Regions from separate parts of the Paenibacillus beijingensis genome, predicted to be linked through region 2. Evidence: riboswitches for the same ligand, from Rfam matches in the RefSeq annotation. Region 2 holds a riboswitch; the other holds the start of a gene.
What was found. A riboswitch is a leader RNA that binds a small molecule or an ion and turns the genes downstream of it on or off. The one in region 2 is predicted to bind glycine.

Region 1: it holds a riboswitch for glycine, as region 2 does, so the genes downstream of both, gcvT (glycine cleavage system aminomethyltransferase GcvT) here and gcvT (glycine cleavage system aminomethyltransferase GcvT) in region 2, are expected to answer to the same signal.

What each region holds. Positions count from the first base shown of each region.
Region 1 covers NZ_CP011058.1:1,146,602-1,150,038, reverse strand. Annotated here, with positions in the region: gene gcvPA (aminomethyl-transferring glycine dehydrogenase subunit GcvPA) at 1-477, opposite strand, end outside; gene gcvT (glycine cleavage system aminomethyltransferase GcvT) at 637-1,743, opposite strand; glycine riboswitch at 1,897-2,006, opposite strand; glycine riboswitch at 2,010-2,108, opposite strand; glycine riboswitch at 2,251-2,364, shown strand; gene gcvH (glycine cleavage system protein GcvH) at 2,530-2,919, shown strand; partial or broken gene VN24_RS05265 (sporulation protein) at 3,093-3,437, shown strand, end outside.
Region 2 covers NZ_CP011058.1:1,648,541-1,651,977, reverse strand. Annotated here, with positions in the region: gene gcvPA (aminomethyl-transferring glycine dehydrogenase subunit GcvPA) at 1-628, opposite strand, end outside; gene gcvT (glycine cleavage system aminomethyltransferase GcvT) at 634-1,743, opposite strand; glycine riboswitch at 1,851-1,957, opposite strand; glycine riboswitch at 1,961-2,064, opposite strand; glycine riboswitch at 2,214-2,333, shown strand; gene VN24_RS07455 (serine hydroxymethyltransferase) at 2,482-3,437, shown strand, end outside.

The sequences.
Region 1 (3,437 bases), 500 kb from region 2:
CTGCTTGCGCCGGGTGGCGGCTGAGGCAAGCGCGCCGGCTTCCGCAAGCGCCGTCGCCCCGTCGTACATGCTGGCGTTGGCGACCGCCATGCCGGTCAGCTCGCAAATGTACGATTGGAACTCAAAGATCGCCTGCAGCTCGCCTTGGCTGATTTCGGGCTGGTACGGCGTATAGGCGGTATAAAATTCGGAGCGGGAAATAATATGGTTGATGACGACCGGAATGTGATGGTCGTACAGACCGGCTCCAAGGAAGCTGATGAACCGTTCGTTGTCGGCATTGCGGCCCGCCAGCTCCTTCATATGCTTCAGCAGTTCCTGTTCGTCAAGAGCGGACGACATCGGCAGCGTTCCCCGATAGCGGATCGAAGCGGGGATATCGCGAAACAGATCCTCGATCGTTTGGGCGCCGATTGTCTGCAGCATTTCGGCTTCATCCTGTTCGGTCATCGGAATATAACGGTGCTTATAGCTCATCGTTCTCCACCTTTGCTCAAAGTTAATATGCTGCCATACAGGGCACAGACCCATGCTGCTGCCGGAAGAGATGTCCCCCTGCAATGTTGCCGGTTCAGCGTGAAGCACCTTGCCTAGCGGCAGTCCTTTTTTCACCGTATGCGCGGTTATCGGTTCATCTTAATTGGCGGTTCTTTTGTAAAAAGGCGTCTTCACGACGACCGCTTTCAGCCGCTTGCCGCGGATTTCGACCTGAACCTCCGTGCCTGCTTCGGCGTATTCGGCGCTGATGAGCGCAAGTCCGAGGCTGCGCTTAAGTGTCGGAGACTGCGTGCCCGTCGTCACCTCTCCGATCAGCCGGTCTTCCGCATAGACGGGGTAATGCGTCCGCGGGATACCGCGGTCGACCATTTCAATGCCCACCAGCTTGCGCGGAAGTCCTTCTTCTCGCTGTTTCATAAGGGCATCGCGACCGATAAAATCCCCTTTGGCCAGCTTGACGAACATGCCTACTCCGGCCTCCAGCGGCGAAATCGATGGCGACAGCTCCTGGCCGTACAGCGGCAGCCTCGCTTCGAACCGCAGCGTGTCGCGCGCGCCGAGACCGGCCGGCACAAGTCCGAACGGTTCGCCGGCGGACATGAGTCCCTTCCATACTTCCGGCGCCCGCTGCGAACGGACATAAATTTCGAATCCGTCTTCACCGGTATATCCGGTTCGGGAAACGAGCGCTTCTACGCCGCACACATCAACATTCCGGACAAAATGAAACGGGAGCAGCGAGCCGCAATCCGCGCCGGCCGCCTTCGCCATGATCTCTGCGGCGCGGGGGCCCTGGAGCGCGATCAGCGCCGTTTCGGCCGACACATCCTCCAGCGTCACCCCGTCGATCAGATGTTCCTGCAGCCACGCAAAATCTTTGTCGATGTTCGAGGCGTTTACGACAAGCATGTATGAGCCGGGGGTCAGCCGGTAGACAAGCAGGTCGTCAACGACGCCGCCGTCCGGGTGACACATAAGCGTATATTGGGCCTGCCCGTCGGAAAGCTTGGACACGTCATTAGTCGTCATCCGCTGCAAAAACGTCTCCGCCTCCGGGCCGGTCACATTGAATTCGCCCATATGGGACACGTCAAACAAGCCGGCCTGCCGTCTGACGGCTTCATGCTCTTTTTGAATACCGGAAAACTGCACGGGAAGCTCCCAGCCGCCAAAATCGATGCATCGTGCCCCTTTGCAATCGGCATAAAGCGGAAAAATAGGGGTTCTTTTAAGCGGTTGAACCATCTTTACTCACCATCTCCTCAAAATTAAAAACTCCATAACTGTATGGTGGACAACTGAACCGCTATTAACTCCCTTAAATCAAAATGCAAAAAAGGACAACGCGCGAAAGGGACTAACGCAAGCAGCCTCCCGGCTGCTGTCATTCCCGTTTCGCTCTGTCCTTTGTACCTGAGAGTTACCCCGCCCCATGCGGGTTTCCCCTTGGGTGACGCGCCGTCTGCCGCTCCAAAACCGCTGCAGCGTGAAGGCCGTTCTCTCCAGAGGTGCGTCCCGTAAAGGTCCTTTTGCCTGAGAGATTCACCTTAAGTAGGTTTACTCCTTCGGCGCCGCCGCATGTTCCGGTCAGTCTCTCCCATTACGTTCATCCGCATATTCGGTTATCTAACTCCTTTTTACATGATGGGACATGCCTATGTCAACTTTTTTTATTTTTCCTCGATTTTTGTCATCTATATTGACATGAAATCAAGACCTGCTTTACGCTAAGGGTATCAAATAAGCAGCGAATGACGAATGACGGGAGAGACTTGCGGATAAAATAACCGCATGCACCGAAGGAGCAAGTCGCACGGATAGCCGTCCGGCGATCAATCTCTCAGGTAAACGAACCGCCTTCCGACGCATCTCTGGAGAGAGCTTCACAGGCCGCCAAAGGGGTAAGGACCGCATAATCGCGGTTTAAACTTTCAGGTACCCGGGACAGAGCAACATGGCATCAGGCCGGTTCTCTGTCTTTTTTTGCGAAAAAAGCGATCTACAATTATTTAGCGGAGAGGATGTTGAAGCATGAGCGAAATTAGACAAGGGCTCGGTTATACGGAGGAACATGAATGGGCGGCTGCGGCAGGCGGCAGTATCGTGCGGATCGGGATCACCGACCATGCGCAGAGCCAGCTTGGCGATATCGTGTTCGTGGAATTCCCGGAAGTCGGAGCCGAAGTGGAGATGAATCAGCCGATGGGGACGATCGAATCGGTAAAAACGGTTTCCGATCTGTTCAGTCCGCTTACCGGCAAAGTAACGAAAGTGAACGAAGCGCTGATCGACAGCCCCGAGCTCGTCAACGAAAGTCCGTATGAAAACGGCTGGATCGTGGAAATCGAAGTGGAAGGCGGCGGCGAAGAAGCCGTCAGCAGCTTAATGGATGCCGACGCGTACCGAAAGCTGACGGAATAGAGTGTTGTATCCGGGGAGTTAGGGTGGAGCGCCCATGACCGCAAAAAAATTTTTGCAAAATCGAACGCATGAGCAGGAACCAATTCCTTGGCAACTCCGTAGAGAGTAGGGAATATGGATTCCAAAGCTTATGCTTACGAAGCGGTTATGCTAACGCAAAACCTTAAGGAGGAATGAACTTGTTCAATCGTTTTCTTGCAAGCATCGGAATCGGGGCGGCGACCATTGACACGCTGCTTGATCATGGAAGGTTCATGCCGGGGGAAGAATTGAGCGGCATCGTCCGGGTCAAGGGCGGCAATGTCCAGCAGAGCATCGACACAATTTCATTGTCGGTCATGACCGAATACATTCGCGAGAGCAACGATAATAAATACCGGCAAACGTGCGGGATTGCCCGCATCCATGTGAGCGACCCGTTTACGCTGGAAGCGGGCGAACAGATTGAAATCCCGTTTTCCTTTACGCTGCCGCTGCAAACGCCGCTGACGCTTGGCCGGACGCCGGTGTGGATCAAA
Region 2 (3,437 bases):
CTGCCGTATCGCCGGTTACAGCCGCCTTCAACGCGCCAAGATCCGTCACGCCATTCGCGTAGCCGACCTCGACAACCTCCAGGTTCAGGCCGCGGGCCATCGTACGTACGGTCTCGCGTGCTTCCGGGTGGACGGTGCGCGAGATAACGAGCTGCCTGCGCTTCGTCGCGCCGCTCGCCAGAGCGCCGGCTTCGGACAGCGCCGTCACGCCGTCGTACATGCTGGCGTTGGCGACGGCCATCCCAGTCAGCTCGCAGATATAGGACTGGAATTCGAAGATTGCCTGAAGCTCCCCTTGACTGATTTCGGGCTGATACGGCGTATAGGCGGTATAAAATTCAGATCTGGAGATCATATGATTAATGACGACCGGAATATGGTGATCGTAGATGCCGGCGCCCAGGAAGCTGGCGTAGCGATCCGTATCGGCGTTACGGCCGGCCATTTCCTTCATATGCTCAAGCAGCGAGAACTCATCGAGAGCGGGAGACATCGGCAGGACGCCGCGGTAACGAATCGCCTCCGGTATGTCGCGGAACAGGTCTTCAATCGTTTGTGCGCCGATCGTCTTCAGCATGTCGGCCTGGTCCTGTTCGGTTATCGGGATGTAGCGGTGTTTGTTGGCCACGAAGCTCACTCCTTCGGAAGTCTTTTATAAAATGGCGCCCTGACGACTTGTGCCTTCAGCCGTTTCCCGCGTATTTCCACCCAGAGCTCGGTGCCTGGCCCGGCGTAATCGGCAGCGATCAGGGCAAGGCCGAGATTGCGCTTAAGCGTCGGAGATTGGGTGCCCGTCGTCACTTCGCCGATCACTTTGCCGTTCGCATAGACGGGATATTGGGGACGGGGGATGCCGCGGTCGATCATCTCAATACCGACGAGCTTGCGCGGCACGCCTTCGGCTTTCTGTTTCAGCAGTGCGTCACGGCCGATAAAGTTGTCTTGGGAGAGCTTCACGAAGAAGCCGACGCCCGCCTCAAGCGGGGTAATCGTATTCGAAAGCTCTTGACCATACAGCGGCAGGCGCGCCTCGAAGCGAAGCGTGTCTCTGGCGCCAAGTCCTGCCAGCACGAGCCCGAGCGGTTCGCCCGCCGCGAGCAGAGCGTTCCAGACGTCAGCGGCGCGAGACGCCGGTACGTAAATCTCGAAGCCGTCCTCACCGGTGTAGCCCGTTCGTGAGACAAGCGTCTTCACGCCTGCAATGGAGACATCGGCGGTGAAATGGAAAGGAAGAAGTTCGCCAACAGCCGGCTCTGCCCCCAGCGCATCCATAATGGCGGACGCTTTCGGACCCTGCAGGGCGAGCAGCGCCAACTCATCGGAGATATTCTCGAGTACAACATCCCCGATCAGATGCTCGCGCAGCCAATCAAAGTCTTTGTCGATATTAGAGGCGTTCACTACGAGCATGTACTGGTCGGCCGTGAGCCGGTACACGAGCAAATCATCGACGACGCCTCCGTCCGGATAGCACATAAGCGTGTACTGCGCCTGGCCGTTCGAGAGCTTCGTTACATCGTTCGTCGTCATCATTTGCAGGAAAGCTTCCGCGAATTGCCCGGTCACCTTGATCTCCCCCATGTGGGAGACATCGAACAGACCGGCCTGCTGCCGCACGGCGTCATGCTCCTTCTGAATGCCCGAGAATTGAACGGGAAGCTCCCAGCCGCCGAAGTCGATGCATCGGACGCCGGGATAATCGGCGTAGAGCGGGTAAAGCGGGGTTCGTTTAAGTTTAGTCATCCTTCTCTCCTCCTCAGGTAACGTGAAAACCCATTAAACGCAATAAAGGACAGCAGCAAAAAGGCTGAACGTCCGCAGCGTGAATGCCGCTTTCCGTTTCCTCTTCGCTCTGTCCTTTGTACCTGAGAGTTACCCCGAACTTGAAATGATTGCCCGGGTTTCCCCTTGGGTGACGACGGGCACGCCTTTCGCGTTCCGAACGTTCTCTCCAGAGGCGCGTCCGGTAAAGGTCCTTTTGCCTGAGAGATTCACCTGCATCAGGCTTACTCCTTCGGCGCCGCCCTGTCAGCTGACTTGGGCAATCTCTCCCGTTACCATCATCCGCATGATTATATAGTTTATTAATACCTGACTTCCGAGGGGTATGTCAATATATATTTCCTATTTGCGAAATTTTATTGTGAGGTATCTTGACATGTAAACGGAGTGTCGATTACTCTAAGTGCGTCAAACAATTTTGAAATAAGCGGATGACGATGGCAGGGAGAGACCGGGCGGACAATCTAGGATCGCCAGGCACCGAAGGAGCAAGTCGACGGCCAGCCAGCCGGACGATTAATCTCTCAGGTAAAAAGAACCGCCATCCGACGCAACTCTGGAGAGAGCGAACAGCCACCAAAGGGGTAACAGCGGTTTAAGAACCGCTTAAACTCTCAGGTACCCGGACAGAGAACACGGCGACAAGCCGGTTCTCTGTCCTTTTTTTTACATTTGAAACACCATGTGGAGGTGGCACTTTTGAGTTTGCAAACGTACGATCCTGATATCCATGCGGCCGTTAACCGCGAGCGCGAAAGACAATTGAAGACGCTGGAGTTGATTGCCTCGGAGAATATTGTCAGTCCGGAAGTCATGGAAGCGATGGGGTCCGAGCTGACGAACAAATATGCCGAGGGTTATCCCGGCAAACGGTATTACGGAGGCTGCGAGTATGTGGACGAAGCGGAAACGCTTGCGATCGAACGGGCCAAGGCGCTGTTCGGCGCAGCCTACGCCAACGTCCAGCCGCATTCCGGGGCGCAGGCGAATACCGCAGTTCTGTTTCATCTTCTTGAGCCCGGAGACAAGCTGATGGGCATGAACCTCTACCAGGGAGGACATCTGACGCACGGCAGTCCGGTCAGCCTTTCGGGCAAATGGTTCGACGTCGTGTCCTACGGCGTCGACGAGATCACCCATCGCATCGATTACGATCAGGTCGAAGCGATCGCCCGAAAGGAGAAGCCCCGCCTTATCATCGCCGGGGCGAGCGCCTATCCCCGCCTGATCGACTTCGCCAAATTCAAGGAGATCGCCGATCTTGTCCACGCGAAACTGATGGTTGACATGGCGCACATAGCCGGATTGGTGGCGGCTGGCCTGCATCCGTCTCCGTTCCCGCACGCCGACGTTGTGACGAGCACGACGCACAAGACGCTGCGCGGGCCGCGCGGGGGGCTTTTGCTGACCGACGACGAGGATATGGCCAAAGGGCTGAACAAGGCCATTTTTCCCGGTATCCAAGGCGGTCCGCTCATGCACGTCATAGCGGCGAAGGCCGTTTGCTTCCGAGAGGCGCTTGAGCCTTCCTTTACGGCATACGCCAAGAGGGTTGTCAGCAACGCCGGCACATTGGCACAGACGCTGACAGAGGAAGGGGCGACGCTCGTATCGGGCGGGACCGACAATCATCTTCTGCTGATCGACGTCCGTCC